2 regions of the Brachybacterium sp. 107 genome follow, and region 2 is predicted to be linked to the other one. Evidence: predicted binding sites of a transcription regulator. Region 2 holds the regulator's gene; the other holds the start of a gene.
What was found. Region 2 encodes LexA, which represses DNA repair genes until DNA is damaged. Its sites were predicted from a motif close to TCGAACANNTGTTCGA; they were not measured.
Positions count from the first base shown of each region.

Region 1 (10,199 bases), on a different contig from region 2:
GGGAACTCAGGGAACTCAGGGAACTCAGGGAACTCAGGGAACTCAGGGAACCTAAGGAGCACAGGAGACGCCCGGGACACCAGAGGCGCCGGAGACGCCGGACGAGTCGGCGACTCAGCGGTAGAGGTGAACCGCTCGCCTCACCGTCGGCTCGACATCTGAAACACTTCAGATTCGCCGGTGAGGGGTGGAAGTACCGGTGCGCACCGGCGCCATGGCCGCCGTCCAGGAGCTCAGCTACCGGCCCGGCTCCCAGCAATGCAGGGAACTCCGCCGGGCAGGCGGCAGCGGGCTGATCGGGGTGCTGCCCACCGACCTCGGGAATCCGTGTCGCACGGACGTCATCGCGATAATCGAGGCGGAGGCAGAGGCGGAGTTCCGGGGCCCAAGGATCGTGATCGCCCGCTGCCGAACAGGTCTTCCGCCGTCACAATTCTGGCGGCAGAACAGCACGGCCCCTATGTTCGCTATCGTCACCCGAAAGTCTCCATAGGACCCAGGAGTCCCAGACCGAATCCCTTCGAGGAGGGCAGTCCATGCCGTCTGACCCCACGACCTTCACCGATAGTCCCACCAAAGCCGATGGCGCCCTGGACCGGGAGACCTTCGCCGACCTCTTCCGTCGCCATCCCGCCGGTGTCGCCGTCGTCACGCTGACCAACGGGACCCGACCCCTCGGATTCACGGCGACGTCCGTGATCTCCGTGTCCGCGCAGCCCGCCGTGCTCGCGTTCTCCATCAACGACACGTCGTCCTCGTGGCCGGCGCTCAGCCAGGCCGAGACGGTGACGGTGAACCTGCTGGCCGCGAACCAACGTCAGGTCTCCACCGTGTTCGCGACCTCCGGCATCGACCGGTTCGCACAGGTCGCCTGGCACCATCTCCCCACCGGGGAGCCCGTGCTGGACGGCACCGCGGGGTGGATCAGCGGCCGGATCCTGCAGCGCGTCCCCGCCGGCGGCAGCCATCTCGTGATCGTCGCCGCGGACCGCGCAGAGATCGCGAACGACGAGCCGCTGGTCTATCGCAACCGCACGTACCACCAGCTCCTCGAGTACGAGATCTGAGCTGGCGGAGGGCGCCGCTCGATAGCCTGGACCATGCCTCCAGCACAGAAAGGTCGACGATGTCCTCTCCCCCGCTGAGCACGGAACTACTGATCGTCCCGACCGCGCACCTGTCTGCGAGCACACCGGAGCCTGCAGTGGCTCGTGCACGCGAGCGCTTGGCCGCCTGGCGACCGAACCTGGTGGCGATCGAGGCCCTGCCGGGGAACCTCGTCGTCGAGTACGAGCAGCGCGGCGGGACGTTCGCTGACTTCCAGGTCGGCGGGGCGATCGACGCCCGATGCGGTGCCGCTCTGCTGAGCTCGCCGCCGAGCGATCTCTGGGTCGCGCAGCAAGAGGCTTGTTCACCCGACAGCTCGCTGACAGACCGGGTGCTCGCCTGGATCCGGGCCCGCGAGCCGATCAATGCTCTACTGCTTCCGTACCAGGTTGCGAACCTCGATGAGCCGGTCAGGAAGTTCCTCGACGATCTCGCGGGCCGACGCCGGGAGACCATCTCGATCGGCGCGCACATTGCTCGAAAGCTCGGCCATTCTTACGTCGCGCACGTTGACGACCATGCCGGTGTCGAGAACATCGACCCGCTGCCCGAGGGATTCGAGGCGGAGCTCCTGGGCTACAAGGAGGAGATCTCCGGTCTGCTCGCGGAGGCTGTCGCTCCACCGCATCTCGTGGAGGATCTCTGGGCTCAATGGCGGTTCTACGCATCGGATGACGTGCGGGCCACGACCGAACGTCTGGAGAGCTCGGAGCGCCTCGTGGGCGGAGAGGGCACCCCGCGGCTGCGACGGGTGATGCTGGCGAACTGGCGCGCGAGGAACCTGGCGATCGCGGCGCGCCTGCGGTCGGCGACGGGTGCCGTCCCCAGCGGACGGGTGCTGTTCGTCGTCGGCTCGTCCCACGAGGCGCCGCTGCGTACCGCCCTGGGCACAGATCAGTACGACCTGCGACTGGTCGAGCTCAAGGAGCTGGAGCCCTGAATAGGAGCGAGTGTGACCTGCGCCCGCTCGGTTCGCACCACCCCTGGGTGTCGGGTACGCTGATGCCTGCTCTTACGAGCGCTGGAGGATTCGCCTAGCGGCCTATGGCGCACGCCTGGAACGCGTGTTGGGTTAACGCCCTCAGGGGTTCAAATCCCCTATCCTCCGCCGAAGAAATGCCCCTCACCTGCTGGTGGGGGCATTTCTGCATCCGCTAGATTCCGAACAGTCGCACCACTCAGCACAGCCGCGCCTCTCCGCACAGCCGTGCTCGTCAGAACAGTGACGGCTGCGGGACCAGGTCGAGTGCGGCCGGGGCGGGCCGCACCCTGCCGGCCCGGGCGGCTCTGCCAGCGGCGGCCCGTCGTTGCTCGGGCTGGTCCTCGTCCTCGTGGATGTCCAGGCCGTGGCGCTGCAGCAGCGGCCGCACCCGCTGGGACAGGTTCTTGCGATAGCTCGCCGGTGCATAGGACTCCCGGCCGTAGAAGCGCTGATATCCGGTGGCGAGCTCGGGATGCTCCCGCTCGATCCACTGGAGGAACCACTCCTTCGCGCCCGGCCGCAGGTGCAGCGCCCCGAAGACGACGCGCTCCGCACCAGCCGCGGCGATCTGCGCGAGGGCTTCGTCGAGCTGGGCGTCGGAGTCGGTCAGCCACGGCATGATCGGCATGAGGAACACGGTGACGCGGAAGCCGGCGTCGGCCGCGGCGCGCACGGTCGCGAGCCGCGCGGCGGTGGTCGGGGTGCCCGGCTCGATCGCCTTCTGCAGGTCGTCGTCGAAGACGGCGATCGACATCGAGAGGTCCACCGGGACCCGCTGCGCGGCCGTCGTCAGGAGCGGGAGGTCCCGCCGCAGCAGGGTGCCCTTGGTGAGGATCGAGATCGGCGTGCCGCTGTCGGCGAGGGCGGAGATGATCCCGGGCATGAGCCCGTAGCGCCCTTCGGCGCGCTGATACGGATCGGTGTTGGTGCCCAGTGCCACGAGTTCGCGGCTCCAGGAGCGCTTGGCGAGCTCGGCGCGCAGCACCTCGGCGACGTTGACCTTCACGATGACCTGCTGATCGAAGTCGGCGCCCGCGTCGAGGTCGAGATAGGTGTGCGTGCTGCGGGCGAAGCAGTAGACGCAGGCGTGGGAGCAGCCGCGATACGGATTGACGCTCCACTGGAACGGCATCGAGCTCGAGGCGGGCACCCGGTTCAGCGCAGATTTCGCCGTCACCTCGTGGAAGGTGACGCCCTGGAACTCGGGAGTGCGCACGCTGCGCACCAGTCCCTTCATCCCGAGGAGGGCCTGGGAGCGCTGCTCGTCGTCGATCGCCTGTCCACTCCATCGCATACCGCACAGTCGAACGTGCGTTCGATCTTTTGTCAAGGAGGCGCGCACGCTCCGTCCTCGCGGCCGACGGGCGCCACCTCGTGACCGCATCGGGACCTCCGGCGTCGAGACCGGCGAAAGCCCACGTCAGCGGCACCGCCATGCCCGTCCCACATGCCTCAGGGCCGTCGGCACTGGTCGATCCGCGACGCCGAGCCCACTGTTCCCCCGCTCGCTCCGTCCTCCCCGGATATCCTGCGAGCTGCAACGGCCGGGGAACGCAAGGGGGAGCGCATGTCGGGCACAGGGGACGGCGCGCCGCATGACGGCCCTCCGGGGTACGGGGGCGACAACCGTGATCGACCGCAGGGCTGGGGAGCACAGGGCGCCGACCCCGACGCCACCCATCAGGCGTGGAGAGCGGACCAGCCCCACCTGAACGCTCGCTCCGGCGCCTCCCCGTACAACGCCTCGTCCCCTGCTCCGCAGTCCAACGGACAGTTCGGCACCTCCCCGCAAGGCGGTCCGGGCAGCCCGACAGGTCCCGGCGGCCCGACAGGTCAGGGCGGCCCGACAGGTCAGGGCGGCCCGACAGGTCAGGGCGGCTCGACAGGTCTGGGCGGCCCGCCGGGCGCTGTCGACCCCAGCGGTCCACAGGCACCGGGCCGTCCGTCCTCTCCTGGGCGCCGTTGGGCACTGATCGCGGTGGCGTTCGGCTGCATCGCCATGCTGCTGCTCGTGATCGGCGGAGGCGTCCTCTACCTGACCCTCCAGCGCAGCGGCGGGACGAACCCCTCCGTAGCAGCCCCGTCGGACCCCGAATCGACCTCGACGCAGCCCGCGGAGACCGACTTCTCGACCGACCCGGCGGACTCGACGTTCGTGGGGATCTCCCCGCTCGACACCGTGGACGGCGATGCCGACGACGTGTGGGCGGTCATGGCCAACAACCCGCTGACCACCGGCTCCCTGCCCGATGTCAGCACCTGCGAGATCCCCGAGACCCCGGTCGAGCAGACCGTGGAGGAGCTGCAGGCCACCCTCGACGCCGCCAACGACTGCCTGGACTTCCTGTGGTCCAGCGCGAACTCCGACCGCGGGCTGCCCTGGGACGAACCGACGGTCCAGGTCTACACCTACCCGGACATCCCCAGCTCCCCCTGCGAGCCGGACACCTTCGAGGAGGACTTCCCGCGGGTGTGCAACCTCGACTTCACCATCTACTGGCCCGCGGGCTACGGCACGGGAGCCGAGCAGACCGACTCGGCCGCGGTGCCGGGCGCCTATGTGTGGGACCTGTCGTGCCTGTACATGAACACGGTGACCTGGAACAGCTCGCTGGCGTTCTACTTCAACGCGCTCGACGAGAAGCTCGCGGACGATCCGGAGCGTGCTGACGAGGCCTGGCGCCGCTACAACCTGCAGATGCGCTGCCTCGCGGCGGCCTCCACCATGCAGGTCCCCGCGGCCGCGCAGCCCACCCCGGAGATGATCGAGACGCTGCTCGATGAGTCGACCTGGCCCACGGAGGACGAGCCGCACAGCCTCGAGCCGGCGTCCCGCGTGCGCTGGCTGAAGGTCGGACTGGAATCGGACGGCGACGTCTCCCAGTGCAACACCTGGCTCGCGCCGTCGGACCAGGTGGCGTGATCTCCCGCGATCCGACTCCCCACTAGCCTGGAGCCATGGTGCAGCCCTCGACATCCTCTCCGCGCGACCCCTCATCCGGCGCCTTGTACACGGCCCGCGTGGACAACGTCGACGGCACGTCGGGACAGGTGCGCGTGCACGAGGGTCCCGCCACTCTCGCGCCAGAGGTCCCCTCCGCCGAGCTTCCGGAAGGAGCCGCCCCGACCCCCGAGGCCCTGCTCCCCACGGGCGGGCCGACGGCACCGGCACGCGGGTTCAACCCCGAGCAGTTCCTCGCCATGGCCTGGAGCACGTGCCTCGGTGAGACCCTGCGCGTGGTCCTCGCGGAGCGGGGCCTGCCCCACGAGAGCCATGTGAGCGTCGAGGTGGGCCTGCACCGCGACCCGTCGGGCGGTTACCGTTTCGCGCCCCGCGCTCTCGTCACGATCGACGAGATGGCGGCCGACGAGGCGCAGCCGCTCCTCGAGGCCGCCCATGCCCGCTGCCCCGTCTCGAAGCTGCTGAGCGGCTCGAGCGAGCCGATCGTCGAGCTCCAGGAGCCCGACCGCGTCTGAGGGGCCGACGGCAGTCGAGGACCTGACCGCGCTCGAGGACCCGACGGCGGTCGAATGTTAGCTCCGAGCTGAGGTCGACGTGATGCACCGCAAGACCCCCTGGCCAGCGCACGAGAGGCCCGCCCCACGACCCGACGCTCAACCCGCCCCACGACTCGCCGAGCGAATCCACCGATACGTCCCGCCCACGGGACATTTCAGTGGATTCGCCGTGCGTGTCCTGGCATCGCCGCCCAGCTGCCCACGGGACGGGTCGACCCGGGCCACCTCGGGCCGCCTCGGGTCGCCTCGGGTCGCCCCGGGCCGACCCGGGCCGCCTCGGGTCGCTTCGGGTCGCTTCGGCGCACCTCAGCCGAGAGTCGCCGGTCGCTCCCAGGCCACCCCGCGCACGTGCTCGTCGAGGAACCCGAGGAAGGTCTCGTACCAGACCTGTGCGTTCCCGCGGCCCTGGATCCAGTGGCCCTCGTCGGGGAAGTACAGGTAGCGGTGCCGGGTGCGTCCGTCGGCGTCGCGCGGGGTCGCCGAGAACTCGTGCAGGTCGTACCAGAGGGCGTGGCCCTGGGCGATCGGCACCCGGTAGTCGCGGTCGCCGTGGATCACGAGCATCGGGGCGACGATGTCCCCCACGTAGTCCTTGGGGTTGTACTGCTGGTTCTGGTCCCGCATCGACCGCTCCCAGCCCGCATTGTCGGTGGTGTGACCCATCGACTCGGTGTCCCACAGCGAGGCGTGCGTGACGATGCAGCGGAAGCGGTCGCCGGTGTGCCCGGCCACCCAGTTGGCCATGTAGCCGCCGTAGGAGCCGCCGGCGAAGGCGGTGCGCTCGGCGTCGATGTCCGTCCGCTCCACGGCCGCGTCCGTCAGCGCCATGATGTCGGTGAACGGGGCGCCGCCCAGCTCGTGCTGGCCGCGGTCGATCATCGCCTGGCCGTAGCCGGTGGAGATCGCGGGGTCCGGCAGCAGCACGGCGTAGCCGGCGGCCACAAAGGGGTTCGGGTTCCAGCGGTAGGTCCAGGCGTTCCAGGATCCCCAGGGGCCGCCGTGGGCGAAGACCACCAGCGGGTGCGGGCCCTCGCCCTCGGGGACGCGCAGCCAGGCGCGCAGGTCGGTGCCGTCCTCGGCGGTCGCGATGATCTCGGTGAGCGTGCCGGCGGAGGCCAGGGAGGCGGCCGGGTTCGGCAGCTCCTCGACAACCCCGGTCGCCGGGTCGATGCGCACCGGGAAGGGCGCCACGTCGATCCCGGAGGCCGACGCGATGACTGCTCCCCCGGCGACCGATGCCGACGAGAACGCCAGATCCTGCTCCGGGCCGCCGGCGAGGCGTCGCGGTGTCGGGTCGTCGACCCCGCCGATCCACACGGAGCCGCGGCCGTGGTCATCACTGGTCGCGATCAGCGTCGTGTCGTCCAGCCACACCGGATCGACCCAGTGGTCCAGCTCGGGCCACACCGTGGTCGTGGTCCCGTCGCTCAGGTCCAGCAGCTCGACCGAGGCCGAGAGGCTCGCGTGCTGGGTCCAGATCTGCTGGCGTCCGATCAGCGCCCTGGTGCCGTCCGGGCTGAACTCGCCGGGGCCGTACTCGACCTCCGCCGTGGCCTCGCGCAGGAGGCGCGGAGGCTGGGCGCCGATGAGGTCGAGGAGGTAGAGATCGGGGGCGGCGACCAGGTCGCCGCGGGAATCCGACATCGCCACCAGGGCTCTCGATCCGATGCGGTCGACGGTCCAGCCGACGAGCCGACCCGGCGGCATCTCGACGTGGCGGAAGTGCAGCACCTGCGCGCGGGGCCCGTCGTCGGCGGATCCGGTGGCGGGGTCGGTGGCGGATCCAGTGGCAGATCCGTCGGCGGGATCGGCGGCAGATCCGTCGGCGGGCTGGGTGGCAGATCCGGTGGCGGAGTCGGCGGTCGCCGATCCGGTGGGCTCCGTGGCCTCGGCCCAGTCGAGGTCCTCGGGCAGAGCGGCGAGGGCGAGGACGGTGCGCGTCGGCCCCAGATCCTGATCCCAGTACCGGGTGGGGAAGGCGGCGTGGAAGGCTGCGGTCACCTTCGCGGTCTCCCGTGCCGCGCTCAGACGCGCGTGCTCGATCTCGTCGGCCGCCTGGGAGTGGACCTCGAGCTCGGCGAGAAGGTGGCCGCCGGCCAGGTGGAGCGCGCCGAAGCCGCCGGGACGAGCGGCGAGCTCGCGCGCCTCGCCCCGCACGGGCAGCGCCCACAGCTGGGCATCCCCCGACGCGTCGGCCTCGGAGCCGTCCTCTCCCACCCGCTTGGCGGTGAAGAAGGTGGTGCCGTCCTCGGCGGCGGCGACCGCCCCGATGGAGGCGTCACCGCGGGTCAGCGGCAGGATACGGTCTCCCTCGAGCTCCACGAGCGCGCTGCGGTAGGCGGTGCCCTTGGCGTTCGGGGAGGAGACCTTCGCGAGGATCCTGCCTCCCTCGGTGGTCTCCAGCCCGGCCAACCGGGTCGCGTCCAACAGGGCTTCGATGCTCTCGGATGTCATGGTTCACCATCCTGCCACCGGCGCCTGACAGCGCGGAGCCGTTCTCCCCGACCCGCTCAGGGAGTCGGTGCGGGGGCGAACCCCGGGGAGCTGCTCCCCAGCCAGCGCAGCGCCGCGGGGGTCACCTCGACCCACAGCGAGGCCGTATGCCCGCCCCGGGGAGTGCTGGCCACGGTGAGGGAGGTGGGCGCTCGCACCGCCTGCTGCATCTGGGCGAGCGAGGGATGGGGCAGCGGGTCGTCCGCGCCGTAGAAGAACCACAGGCGCACGGCCGGAGCCTCCTCGGCGGCGAGGGCGGGGAGGTCATAGCGGGGGTCGTCGTCCGGTCTCCACTGCTGCCCGCTCGCGTAGAGCGGCTGGTAGTAGCCGGCCAGGGAGATCGCGCTGGCGAAGAGGTCGGGGTGGCGCAGGGCGAGCATGTTCGCGCACCAGCCGCCGGCGCTGTAGCCGAAGCTCGCCCAGGCCTCCGGGTGGCCCACGGTGCGCAGATGCGTGCGCACCCAGTCCGGGACGACCTCGGCGAGGTAGGTCTCGTACTGACCGTCGCTGCCCTGCGAAGAGGGTCCGGTGGCGGGGTCGGTGGAGGGGTCGGCATCCACGCATTCGGTGTCGTAGGTCCCGGGATACGGGGTCGGGGCGACGACGATCGCCTCGCCGAGCTCCCCGTGCGATGCGGCCCTGTCCATGTCGCGCCCGAGCTCGAACGAGCGCCGGAAGGTGCTGGGACCGCCGGGGATCCCGCTGAGCGCGACGATCACGGGGTAGCGCCGCTGTGGATGCTGCAGGTAGCCGGCGGGCAGATGGACCATCGCCTCGGTCGTCGCGATGCCGGGGGCAGGGATCGTGACGGTGATCCACTGGCCGTGCGTGGTGCTGCGCAGCCCCGTGAGCGCCTTGTCGTCCAACGGATCGCGCTGGAGCGAGGTCGCGGGCGCTGACTGCGCGGCCTCGAGCGCGGCGAGCTCGTCGCGATCCTCTCCGTCGGCCCCTCGCTGCGCGGGCGCCCCGTCCTGCGCCTGGACCGAGAGCTCCCCGGGTCCCTGCGCCAGGAACTCCCAGCTGCTCACGGTGCCCGTGGCCCGGTTGATCCACAGCGCGGCGGTGACCAGCACCAGCGAGCTCACGAGCACGAGGGCGACGACCTGTGCCAGGTGGGGGTGCCGCGCACGCGGAACTCTCAGCACCGCGAGGGCGAAGACGATCGCCGTGATCACCGTGGCGGTGACCGCGGTCCCCAGTCCCATCAGGTCGAACGCGCCCACACCCATCTGCTTCCTCCTCGCAGGGGCCGTACGCTACTCCCATTCCCGGCGAACTCCTCGGGACGGTGTCGGGACGACCTCGGAAGGACCTGGGATGAGCGCTGGGGATCCCCGCACGCCCGCCGTGATCCGTCACGAGCGCATCGCCCGCCTCGTCACCGGGGCGCTCCTCCTCGCCGCGGCCCTGAGCGTGGTCTCGATGCTGTTCACGGGCTTCGGCCGACGCTCGCCGTCGGTCGCCGACCTGCTGTTCTCGGCCCTGAACGTCCCGGTCGCCCCGTCGTTCGCGTCCGTGGTGCTGCTGGCGCTCCTCGCCGGAGGGATGCAGCGGCGCAAGCGTCTGGCGCTGGCAGCCCTCGCGGGGCTGCAGGTCCTCGGCGCCGTGCTCTCGGTGATCGACCTCGTGCAGATGCTGGGCCTGGACCCCTCCACGATCAGGCATCCGGTGCCGCTCTGGACGATGGTCGTCGCGAATGGTCTGAGCCCCGTGGTGGCAATCATGGTGCTGGTGCTGCTGTGGAGGCTGCGCGACCGGTTCCCGGCCCGGATGCCGCACGGCTCCCGGTGGCTGGCCCTGCTGGTGCTGGCCGTCGGCTCGGCGCTCACCGTGGGCGTCACCGCGCTGTGGATCGCCCTCACCCACGAGGAGCTGGGCGTCGATGCCACGGTGCTCGTCTGGTCCCTGGGCCACAGCCTGGGGCTGGTGGGCGGGCATCCCGCCGGGGCGGCACCCCCGGGCCTGGGCTGGACCGCCTCCACGCTGACCGGGCTCACCCTGGCCGCCACCGCGTGGACGTTCCTCCGTGCCGCCCCGCGCCGCACCGTGCGCACCCCGGACCAGGAGGTGACCCTCCGTGCCCTGCTGCTGCACGACG
Region 1 is NZ_JBQSYW010000010.1:32,427-42,625, reverse strand. It holds gene ACT3UL_RS12110 (cation:proton antiporter) at 1-55, shown strand, start outside; gene ACT3UL_RS12105 (flavin reductase family protein) at 537-1,067, shown strand; gene ACT3UL_RS12100 (DUF5694 domain-containing protein) at 1,205-2,047, shown strand; tRNA gene ACT3UL_RS12095 (tRNA-Ser) at 2,131-2,215, shown strand; gene ACT3UL_RS12090 (Rv2578c family radical SAM protein) at 2,322-3,383, opposite strand; gene ACT3UL_RS12085 (hypothetical protein) at 3,657-5,012, shown strand; gene ACT3UL_RS12080 (OsmC family protein) at 5,048-5,566, shown strand; gene ACT3UL_RS12075 (S9 family peptidase) at 5,915-8,062, opposite strand; gene ACT3UL_RS12070 (alpha/beta hydrolase) at 8,119-9,330, opposite strand; gene lysX (bifunctional lysylphosphatidylglycerol synthetase/lysine--tRNA ligase LysX) at 9,419-10,199, shown strand, end outside.
Region 1: ACT3UL_RS12090 (Rv2578c family radical SAM protein) is a predicted target of LexA. The motif match lies at 3,393-3,408, and genes of this name have one in related genera.

Region 2 (10,199 bases):
CAGGTGGGATGGACCGTGACGGGCGAGGTCACGCTCACCGGGCCGGCCGAGCTCGTCGCCGACGGCGTCACCCTGGTCTGACGGGACCCACCTCGAGCACCCGGAAGCCCTTCGCGCTCGCGACCTTCGCGACCTCGCGGTCGGGCAGCTGCTCGCCGAGCCAGCGAGCCAGCGGATCCGCTCCGAGGTTCTTGCCGACCACCAGCGCGGCAGTGCCCACCGGGGCGAGGCGGCCGGTCCACTCCAGCAGCAGCGCATGCAGGGCAGGCTTGCCGATCCGGATCGGCGGGTTCGACCAGATCGCGTCGAGCTCCAGATCGGCCGGTACCTCGTCCGGGGAGACGACGCGCACGTTCGTGAGGCCTGCCCGCTCGACGTTCTCCGCCGTGAGCTCACGAGCTCGCTCGCTGACGTCGACCGCCCACACCTCGGCATGAGGATGCGTGATCCCCGCGGTCAGGGCGATCGGTCCCCAGCCGCACCCGAGGTCGAGGATCCGTGCCCGCGCCGGCGGCATCGTGATCTCGTCGAGCCGGTTCAGGAGCACGGCGGTCGCCTTGTCGAGGCCGTGACCGCTGAACACGGAGGCGCTGGAGACCAGGTCGAGGTCGCGACCGGCCAGTCGCACCCGGAGCGGGAACCGCCGGGCATCGGTCGTCGGAGAAGGGGTGAAATAGTGCTCGTCCACCTGAGCAGGATACGGACTTCGGCGGCCGAGGAGCGCTCCCCGTGCGCGCCGGTGCGCAGCGGCTCTCTCCGCTCGCCGCAAAATCCCTCGACCCCGGTCCAGGAGCGTGCGACTCTGGTCAGAACAGTTCGTCCCCCACCTCGAGGAGTTCCCCCACCGTGCCCATCGCCTTCCATCCCGAACCCGACTCCGACACCGACGTCGACGGGACCACCACGGGAGGGACCGGGGCCGCGGCGCACACCGACAGCGCAGGCACCCCGGCCGCCCCGGAGGAGACCACGCCGGCCGATGGCCGACGAGATGCGCTGACCCAGCGGATCCTCTCCCGCAGTGCAGCCTCCGCCGCGTCCACCACCCATGACTCCTCGTCCGACGGGGAGCAGTACGATCTCGCCGACCGTCAGGCGCTGCGCCGCGTCGCCGGGCTCTCCACCGAGCTCGAGGACGTCAGCGAGGTCGAATACCGTCAGCTCCGGCTCGAACGCGTCGTGCTGGCGGGTCTCTACACCTCGGGGAACACCGAGGAGGCGGAGACCAGCCTGCTCGAGCTGGCCGCGCTCGCCGAGACGGCGGGGTCCGAGGTGCTCGACGGCGTGCTGCAGCGTCGTGCCCACCCCGACCCCGCGACCTTCCTGGGCAAGGGCAAGGCGGCCGAGCTGGCCGAGATCGTCGCCACCGCGGGCGCCGACACCGTGATCGCGGACGGCGAGCTCGGCCCTGGTCAGCGCCGCGCGCTCGAGGACATCGTCAAGGTGAAGGTCATCGACCGCACCGCGCTGATCCTGGACATCTTCGCCCAGCACGCCAAGTCCCGCGAGGGCAAGGCGCAGGTCGAGCTCGCGCAGCTCGAGTACCTGATGCCGCGACTGCGCGGCTGGGGCGACTCGATGTCCCGGCAGGCAGGCGGCCAGGTGGGCGGTGCCGGTGCGGGGATGGGCTCGCGCGGCCCCGGCGAGACCAAGATCGAGCTGGATCGTCGCCGGATCCGCGACCGGATGTCCAAGCTGCGTCGGGAGATCAAGGCGATGGCCCCGGGACGCGAGGCCCAGCGGGCCGACCGCCGGCGCAGCCAGGTACCGGCCGTCGCGATCGCCGGCTACACCAACGCCGGCAAATCCTCCCTGCTCAACCGGCTCACCGGGGCCGGGGTCCTCGTGGAGAACGCCCTCTTCGCGACCCTCGACCCGACGGTGCGCCGCTCCACCACCCCGGACGGCCGTGAGTTCACCTTCGCCGACACCGTCGGCTTCGTGCGGCACCTGCCCACGCAGCTGGTGGAGGCCTTCCGCTCGACCCTCGAGGAGGTCGGCGACTCGGATCTGCTGCTGCATGTGGTCGACGCCTCCCATCCGGACCCCGAGGGCCAGATCACGGCTGTCCGGACGGTGCTCGGCGAGGTCGACGGATTCGATGTGCCCGAGATCATCGTGCTCAACAAGGCCGACCTCGCCGGGCCCGAGACGATCGCCCGCCTGCGCAGCCAGGTCGAGGACTCGATCGTGGTCTCGGCACGGACCGGCATGGGCATCGAGGAGCTGCGCGACCTGATCGCCGAGCGACTCCCGCGTCCTGCGGTCGAGGTCGACGTGCTGGTGCCGTACTCGCGCGGTGATCTGGTCGCCCGCGCGCACACCACCGGCGAGGTGCTCTCCGAGGAGCACGTCATGGAGGGCACGAAGCTGCACGCCCGCGTGGATGAGGCGCTTGCCGCAGAGCTGCACGGCGCGGCCTGAAGGGTCATCGGATCAGCCGCGGATACGCTGATCCGATGACCACCGCCACCGATCACGAGGCCGCCCCAGGGGCCGCCGACATCCAGCTGTCGACCCTCATGGAGGCGGCGGTCTCGGCGATCGGTGGCGTTCCGCGTCCCGGCCAGCAGACCATGGCGGAAGCGGTCGACACGGCGATGTCCGGGGGCCGGCATCTTCTGGTCCAGGCCGGTACGGGCACCGGCAAGTCGCTCGCCTACCTGGTTCCCGCGCTGCGGCATGCTCTGGTCAGCGGACGCCCTGTCGTGATCTCCACCGCGACGATCGCCCTGCAGACCCAGATCGTGCGCAAGGACCTGCCGCGCCTGGTCGAGGCGGTCGCCCCGCACCTTCCGCGAACTCCCACCTTCGCCCTGCTCAAGGGACGGGCGAACTACCTCTGCCGGCACAAGATCGATGGCGGCTATCCCGTGGACATCGACCCCGGTGCACTGTTCGCCGAGGCCTCTGCCGACCCGTCGCGCTCGGGCAGCGAACGCCTGGGGGACCAGGTCAAGCGGCTCCGTGAGTGGTCGGAGGAGACCGACAGCGGTGACCGTGATTCTCTGGAGGACCCGGTCTCCGACCGTGCCTGGCGCCAGGTCTCCGTCACCGGCTCCCAGTGCCTGGGTGGGACCTGCCCGATGGTGGAGTCCTGCTTCGCCGAACGCAGCCGCGAGCTCGCCCGCGAGGTGGACATCGTGGTCACCAACCACGCCCTGCTGGCCATCGACGCCTTCGACAGCCACGGCATCATCCCCGAGCACGACGTGGTCGTCTTCGACGAGGCGCATGACCTCTCCGGGCGCGTCACCAGCGCTGTCACCGATGTCCTGAACCCGGGCATGCTGCGGGGCACCGTGCGCGACCTGCGCGGCCTCGGCGTCGCCGGGACGGCACTCGACGATGCCTCCGAGGAGCTGCGGGAGTCCCTCGAGCTCGCCCCGGACGGTCGGGTGATCGGTCCGCTGCCCGACCGTCTCGCCGACGCGATCCAGCAGCTGCGGATCGAGGCCCGCACGGCCCACTCCGATGCCAAGGACGCCGGCGACGATGCGACGACGGGGACGGCCGGAACCCGCAAGACGGTCCGGGCGAATCTGCAGGAGATCATCGACGTCTGCGAACGCCTGGCGTCCCCGGCCGACGACGACGTGGTCTCCGTCTCCCACTCTCAGGCCACGGGGCGCTCGAGCATCCAGGTGGCGCCGTTGAGCGTGGCCGGCGCGATGCGCGGTGCGATCCTCGAGCACCGCACCGCCGTGCTGACCTCCGCGACCCTCGCGCTGGGGAACCGCTTCGAACCGGCCGCCGGCGAGGTGGGGCTGGCCCGGGTGGACCGGATCGGCACCGAGGAGATCCCGGTCGCCGCGGACTCCGGCGCGTGGGCAGGGGTGGACGTCGGCAGCCCCTTCGAATACCGCAGCCAGGGCATCCTCTACACCGCACGGCATCTCCCGCCGCCCGGACGGGAGGGCCCGTCGACGGCGATGCTCGATCACCTCACCGAGCTGGTGGAGGCATCGGGCGGGGGAGCGCTGTGCCTGTTCTCCTCGCGTCGAGGCGCCGAGCTGGCCGCTGAGCACGTGCGTGCGCGCCTGGATCTCACGATCGAGGTCCAGGGCGAGGACTCGATGGCGAACCTGGTGCGCAACTTCCGCCAGGACGAGGACGCCTCGCTGTTCGGGACCCTCACCCTCTGGCAGGGGGTGGACGTCTCCGGGCGGTCGCTGCGTCTGGTCACCATCGACCGGATCCCCTTCCCGCGGCCCGACGACCCCCTGACCGCGGCACGACAGGAGCGGATCAGCCGCAACGGGGGCAACGGCTTCATGTCGATCTCCGCGCAGCACGCGGCGCTGCTGCTGGCCCAGGGGTCAGGCCGGCTGATCCGCTCCCATGAGGATCGAGGGATGGTCGCCGTGCTCGATCCGCGGCTGGCCACCGCGCGCTACGCAGGATTCCTCCGTGACTCCATGCCGCCGCTGTGGCCCACCACGGATCCCGAGGTGGCTCTCGGCGCCCTGCGCCGCCTCGCGGACGACTGAGCAGACCACCGAGCCTGCCGAGCCTGCCGACTCCGCCGAGCCTGCCGACTCCGCCGAGCCTGCCGACTCCGCCGAGTTTGCCGAGTCCGCTGAGCCTGCCGCTCGGGACCCCGGGCGGCAGACGCCAGCGGCGTCGTGCATCGCATGCGGGGCGGCGGCCCTCAGATCGAGCGGAGGACCGCCACGACCTTGCCGAGGATCTCGGCGTGGTCACCCAGGATCGGGGCGAAGGACGGGTTGTGCGGCATGAGCCACACATGGTCATCGCGCTGCACGAAGGTCTTCACGGTCGCCTCGCCGTCGATCATCGCGGCGACGATCTCCCCCTTCTGCGCCTCCTTCTGACTGCGTACCACCACCCAGTCGCCGTCGCAGATCGCGGCGTCGATCATCGAGTCGCCGACCACCTGGAGCAGGAAGAGGTCGCCGTCGCCGACCAGCCGTGAGGGCAGGGTGAAGATGTCCTCGACCTGCTGCTCGGCGGTGATGGGGGCGCCGGCCGCGATCCTGCCCACGAGGGGCACGGAGACCGAGTTCGGGGTGATCTCGGGCGCGGACGGGGCCTCGGGGGTGCCGTCGGCACCGGGCATGACGACCTCCATCGCGCGGGGGCGCTTGGGGTCGCGACGCAGGAAGCCCTTGCGTTCGAGGGCCTGGAGCTGATGGGAGACGGACGACGACGAGGTCAGGCCCACCGCATCCCCGATCTCGCGCATGGTGGGCGGGTAGCCGTGCGCGGCGATCTCGGCGTTGATGGTCTCCAGCACGAGCCGCTGCCGACGCGTGAGCCCTGCCGTCACAGGGTCCTCCACGGCGTCGTCGCGAACCCTGATCTGTTTGGGGGTGCTCGGCGTCATGGTGCGGGCCTCCTGGCTTCGTCTGTCGGACCCCTGCGGTTCCGTTGTCGTGTCACCCAGCCTAGGGCGGCGCGCACGGGATTCCAAACAGGTGTTCGAGGTTCCTCTTGCGTGTCGCGCCGAAGTGGGGCTACAGTCGCACAGACATTCGATCGAACAGGAGTTCGGACATGCGTACGGATATGGCTACGGTTCTTCCCCTCCCGCAGCACCGCCACGAGCGGAATGAGCGTCCTGCTCGATCGGACGTTCGACTCGAGGCGACCCGGCGCGGCCGGATGCTCTTGATCGCCACGGCCTTCCTGCTCGGGCTCGCCGTCGCCGCGGCGGCGCTGCTGGTGTTCGGCATCCCGGCTGCTCTCGCGGGCGATGGGGAGAGCGATGCGGTGACCGTGACGGTCCAGGAGGGCGACACCCTCTGGGGATACGCCGAGGACTACGCTCCCGAGGGCATGAGCGCCCAGGAGTTCGTCGTCGAGGCGCGAGCCCTGAACCAGCTTCCGACAGGACGGGTCTCTGCGGGCCAGGAGCTCGAGCTGCCAGTGCTCGAGGGTGCATCGCGCTGATGTGAGCGCGGGCCGGTATCCTGGCCCGATGCACTGTCCGTTCTGCCGCCACCCCGACTCGCGAGTCGTGGATTCGCGTACCTCCGACGACGGCGCGACGATTCGTCGCCGTCGCCAGTGCCCCAACTGCTCCCGTCGCTTCTCGACCTCGGAGACGGCATCGCTGTCGGTGCACAAGCGCTCCGGGGTCAGCGAGCCCTTCAGCAGGGCGAAGGTGATCTCCGGGGTGCGCAAGGCGTGCCAGGGGAGGCCGGTCACCGATGATCAGCTCGCGATGCTGGCCCAGCGCGTCGAGGAGGACATCCGCTCCAGCGGCCTGGCCGAGATCGATGCACATCAGGTCGGCCTGTCGATCCTGCAGCCGCTCCAGGAGCTGGATCTGGTGGCCTATCTGCGCTTCGCCAGCGTCTACCAGGCCTTCGATTCCCTCGATGACTTCGACGCGGCCATCGTCCGCCTGCGGGCCGAGGCGTCGGCAGCGGGCTGATCCGGCGGAATCATGGACGGATTCCGACATATCTGCCGGATCCTCTGTCGGTTCCGGCACCAGATTCTGTGGATTCTGTGGAGATGGTCCGGGTCCTGCCTCGTCTGTGCATAAGATATCCCTCGTGCGCTCTTGCAGCGCACACCTGATCGGCGGTCGCGGAGGGGAAGCCGCGGCCGCCGATCGCCGTCTCAGGCAGGCGTGATACCTGCCGGGAGCGCCCGCGAGTGGACCACGCCGAGATGGTGGGTCGTGCGGGTCATCGCGACGTAGAGGTCGCCGGCACCATGGGCTTCGATCAGCTCCATCGGTTCGACGATGACCACGCCGTCGAACTCCAGCCCCTTGGCCTCCTGTGCAGTCATCACCGCGATCTCATCGTCGACGCCCGAGGATCCTTCGCCCACTCGCGGCAGTCCGCGGCGAGTGCTCAGCTCGGTGAAGACGTCGGGCACCCGTTCCGCCGCCGCGATGACCGCGAGGCGTCCGATGCCCTCTGTGTGCACGGCCTGGACCGCATCGGCGGCGGTCCGCGCCAGATCCGCCTGGTCGCTGCGCTGGATCACGGGATCGCGGTCCCCGTCGCGCACCGAGCTGACGTCGGTGACGGGCAGGTTCTGGGCATGCGCCATCGCCATCGCGCGATCCATGATGCGGCTCGGCGTGCGGTAGTTGACGGTCAGGTGCTCGACCTGCAGCCGATCCTGGATGTACGGACTGAGGGCTTCGTCCCACGACGTCGTCCCTCCTGCGGAGGAGGTCTGCGCGACGTCTCCCACCACCGTGAAGGACTTGGTGGGTGCCCGCCGCATCAGGGCGCGCCAGCTCATGGGTGAGTGCTCCTGGGCCTCGTCGACGACGACATGGCCGTAGGTCCAGCTGCGTTCGGCCGATGCCCGCTCGGCGAGTGTGCGGCCATCACGGACCCGGTTGACCTGATCGGCCAGGTCCTCGGCACGCACGATCCCGGAGCTGTCGATGTTCTCGATGACCTTGCGGGCGTAGTCGACGTCCGCCTCGCGCTGCGTGGCGGCGTCGCGGGCGCGTGCTTCGGCAGGTGCGGAGTCCTCGCCGAGGAGCTCGGCGACCTCGTCGAGCAGCGGGATGTCCTGGACGGTCCAGGGCGCGTCCTTGGGCCGTGCCAGGATCTCGATGCGGTCGGCGAGCGAGGGCGGGGCGGCCGCGCGCAGGCGGTCCGGCCGGGAGAGCAGGATCCGCAGGAATCCCTGCGGGGTGTAGGGGAGCCAGGCCAGGTTGAGCTGCCTCTTGACCTCGGAGTCGTTGCGGAGGTCCGACAGCAGATCGGGCCTGTCCTCGGGGACCACGGTGTGGCCGCCGGCGGCCAGCGCCTTCTCGTACGACTCGGCGAGGCGGTCCATCGCCACACGGACGAAGACGGCGCGAGCCGTGTTGTGCGGCTTGTGGGATGCGCGGGCTTCACGGCGGGCAGCGCGCAGCGCACTCCGGGTCAGGGTGATCGGTGTGCCGTCGATGCGCAGTCGGATATCGGAGTCCGGCACGATCTGGCGCTGCCGGATCGCCCGGTCGAGGAGCTCGGCCATGGCGATGTCGCCCTTGAGGGCGGCGATCTGATCCTCGTCGTGGAGGAACGTCTCGATGCCCGGGTACAGCTCGCCGGGAGTGAGCATCACGACGCCGGACTCCCCGAGGCTCGGCAGCACCCGTTCGATATAGCGCAGGAACCCGGGGGTCGGCGCCATGATCAGCACGCCGGTGTGCTCGAGCCGACGACGATGGGTGTACAGCAGGTAGGCGGCACGGTGCAGGGCGACCGCTGTCTTCCCGGTGCCGGGCCCGCCCTGGACCACGAGCACGCCGCGGTTCTCGGAGCGGATGATGCGGTCCTGCTCGGACTGGATCGTGGCGACGATGTCGCCCATCCGTCCGGTGCGGTGACCGGAGACGGCGGCGAGCAGAGCGCCCTCGCCCTGGAGCACGACATCGTGGTCGGGATCCTCGAGCACGGACTGGTCCAGGACGTCGTCCTCCAGGCCGTTGATGGTGCGTCCGCGGCTGATCAGGTGTCGCCGCAGGCGCACGTCCTGCCGGTCGGTGCTGGTGGCCTGGTAGAAAGCGGCCGCAGCGGGGGCGCGCCAATCGACGAGGAGCTGCTCACGCTCGGCGGTGAACAGTCCGATGCGGCCGATGTAGTGGCGTGCCGCATCGTCCATGTCGAGACGTCCGAACACCACGGCACGGGCGACGGATCGCAGCAGCGCCAGCCGATCCTCGTACAGCGCCATGAACGAGTCCCGCTCGGACCGGTTCTGATGCGTCGAGGCGTGCTGGGAGGCCTGCATCTGTTCGAGATTGTGCTCGACCTGCCCGATCAGCACGTCCAGTCGTGCGTAGAGACGATCGGCATAGGCCTGTTCGTGCGCGATCTCCCGATCGATCTGTCCCTCAGCATCGTCCACGGATCTGCCCCCTCTGACGGTGAATCCTTCCGCCGCACCTCACGGGACGGACCCAGGGTCGGCGGAGCACAGTGGTCCATTATGGTGGACAGGCCTTGATGTGCGTGCCATCCGGCACGTGACATCCAACCGGCCGCGAGGGAGGAGACGCTGATGCGCGACCCGCGTGACCTGTACCGTTTCGAGTCTGCGGATGTGCTGGCGGAGGTGCCGCGGACCGGTCTGACCCTGGTCCATGCCCTGCCGGGTCTGGTGGACGCCGGCAACGCGTGCCGGATCGCCTCCACCTACCTGCGCGACGAGCTCCGCCATCTCCGGCTGGTCTCGTTCGACATGGACGAGCTGCTGGATTACCGAGGGTCTCGCCCTCAAGCCGTGTTCGACGGGACCTCCTACACGAGCGTCGACATCCCGGAGCTCACGCTGTCCCTCATGTACGACGAGGCGGATCGCCCCTTCCTCTTCCTCGACGGGCCGGAGCCGGACCTCCAATGGCGTCGTCTCGCCGAGGCGCTGACGGACCTGGTCGAATTCTTCGACGTCGAACGTGTCGTGGGCATGCAGGCGGTGCCCATGGCGGTGCCCCACACCCGGCCGATCGGCCTCTTCGCGCATGCCAACGACCCGTCCCTCCTGGGACGGCCCTCGACCCGCCCGACCCCGGCGCCCGGCACGATGCTCGGGGCCGATGAGGACGACTCCCCGGAGATCCTCATCCCGGCGGCCTTCGGTGCGCTGCTCGAGCTCCAGCTCGGCCGTGCCGATCATGCGGCCATGGGGTACGCCGCCCAGATCCCGCACTACCTCACCCGCACCGACTTCCCGGCCGGAGCGCTCGCACTGCTACGACGGGTGAGCGATGCCGCGGGCCTCGATCTGCCCCTCGTGCATCTCGGCGACCTGACGGATGCCGCGACGGTCGCCCTGCAGGGGACCCTCGAGCAGAACTCCGAGGTGCGCCAGATCGTCACCGCGCTCGAGGAGCAGTACGACTCGATGAGCGAGGGTGCTGATCAGTCCCCGCTCTCGACCACGATGGATCTGCCGACGGCTGATGAGCTCGGGGAGCACTTCGAGCGCTTCCTGGCGGACCATGACGGAGAGAGCCCGGACGAGCCCCGTTCCGCGTGAGGCCTCGGCCGGCACCCGTAGTCCGGTGCACGGCCGCATATCCCGGTGCAGGACCGTGTTTCCGGTCCTGGAGCCGGAAGTCGTTACCTCTTCGTGACCGTTCGGTCGACTTCGCAGTGTGAACGGGGACACTGCCGTGGCAGAATGGCGGCGTTACGGAGATGCAGGTTCCGCAGGACAGTCCGTCGAAGGTGCTTCGGCACAGCAGTACGGCTTGCACCTGACGTCCT
Region 2 is NZ_JBQSYW010000001.1:45,361-55,559, reverse strand. It holds gene dapF (diaminopimelate epimerase) at 1-81, shown strand, start outside; gene ACT3UL_RS00230 (class I SAM-dependent methyltransferase) at 68-688, opposite strand; gene hflX (GTPase HflX) at 847-2,424, shown strand; gene ACT3UL_RS00220 (ATP-dependent DNA helicase) at 2,460-4,490, shown strand; gene lexA (transcriptional repressor LexA) at 4,652-5,347, opposite strand; gene ACT3UL_RS00210 (LysM peptidoglycan-binding domain-containing protein) at 5,632-5,913, shown strand; gene nrdR (transcriptional regulator NrdR) at 5,942-6,400, shown strand; gene ACT3UL_RS00200 (HelD family protein) at 6,592-8,838, opposite strand; gene ACT3UL_RS00195 (proteasome assembly chaperone family protein) at 8,992-9,969, shown strand.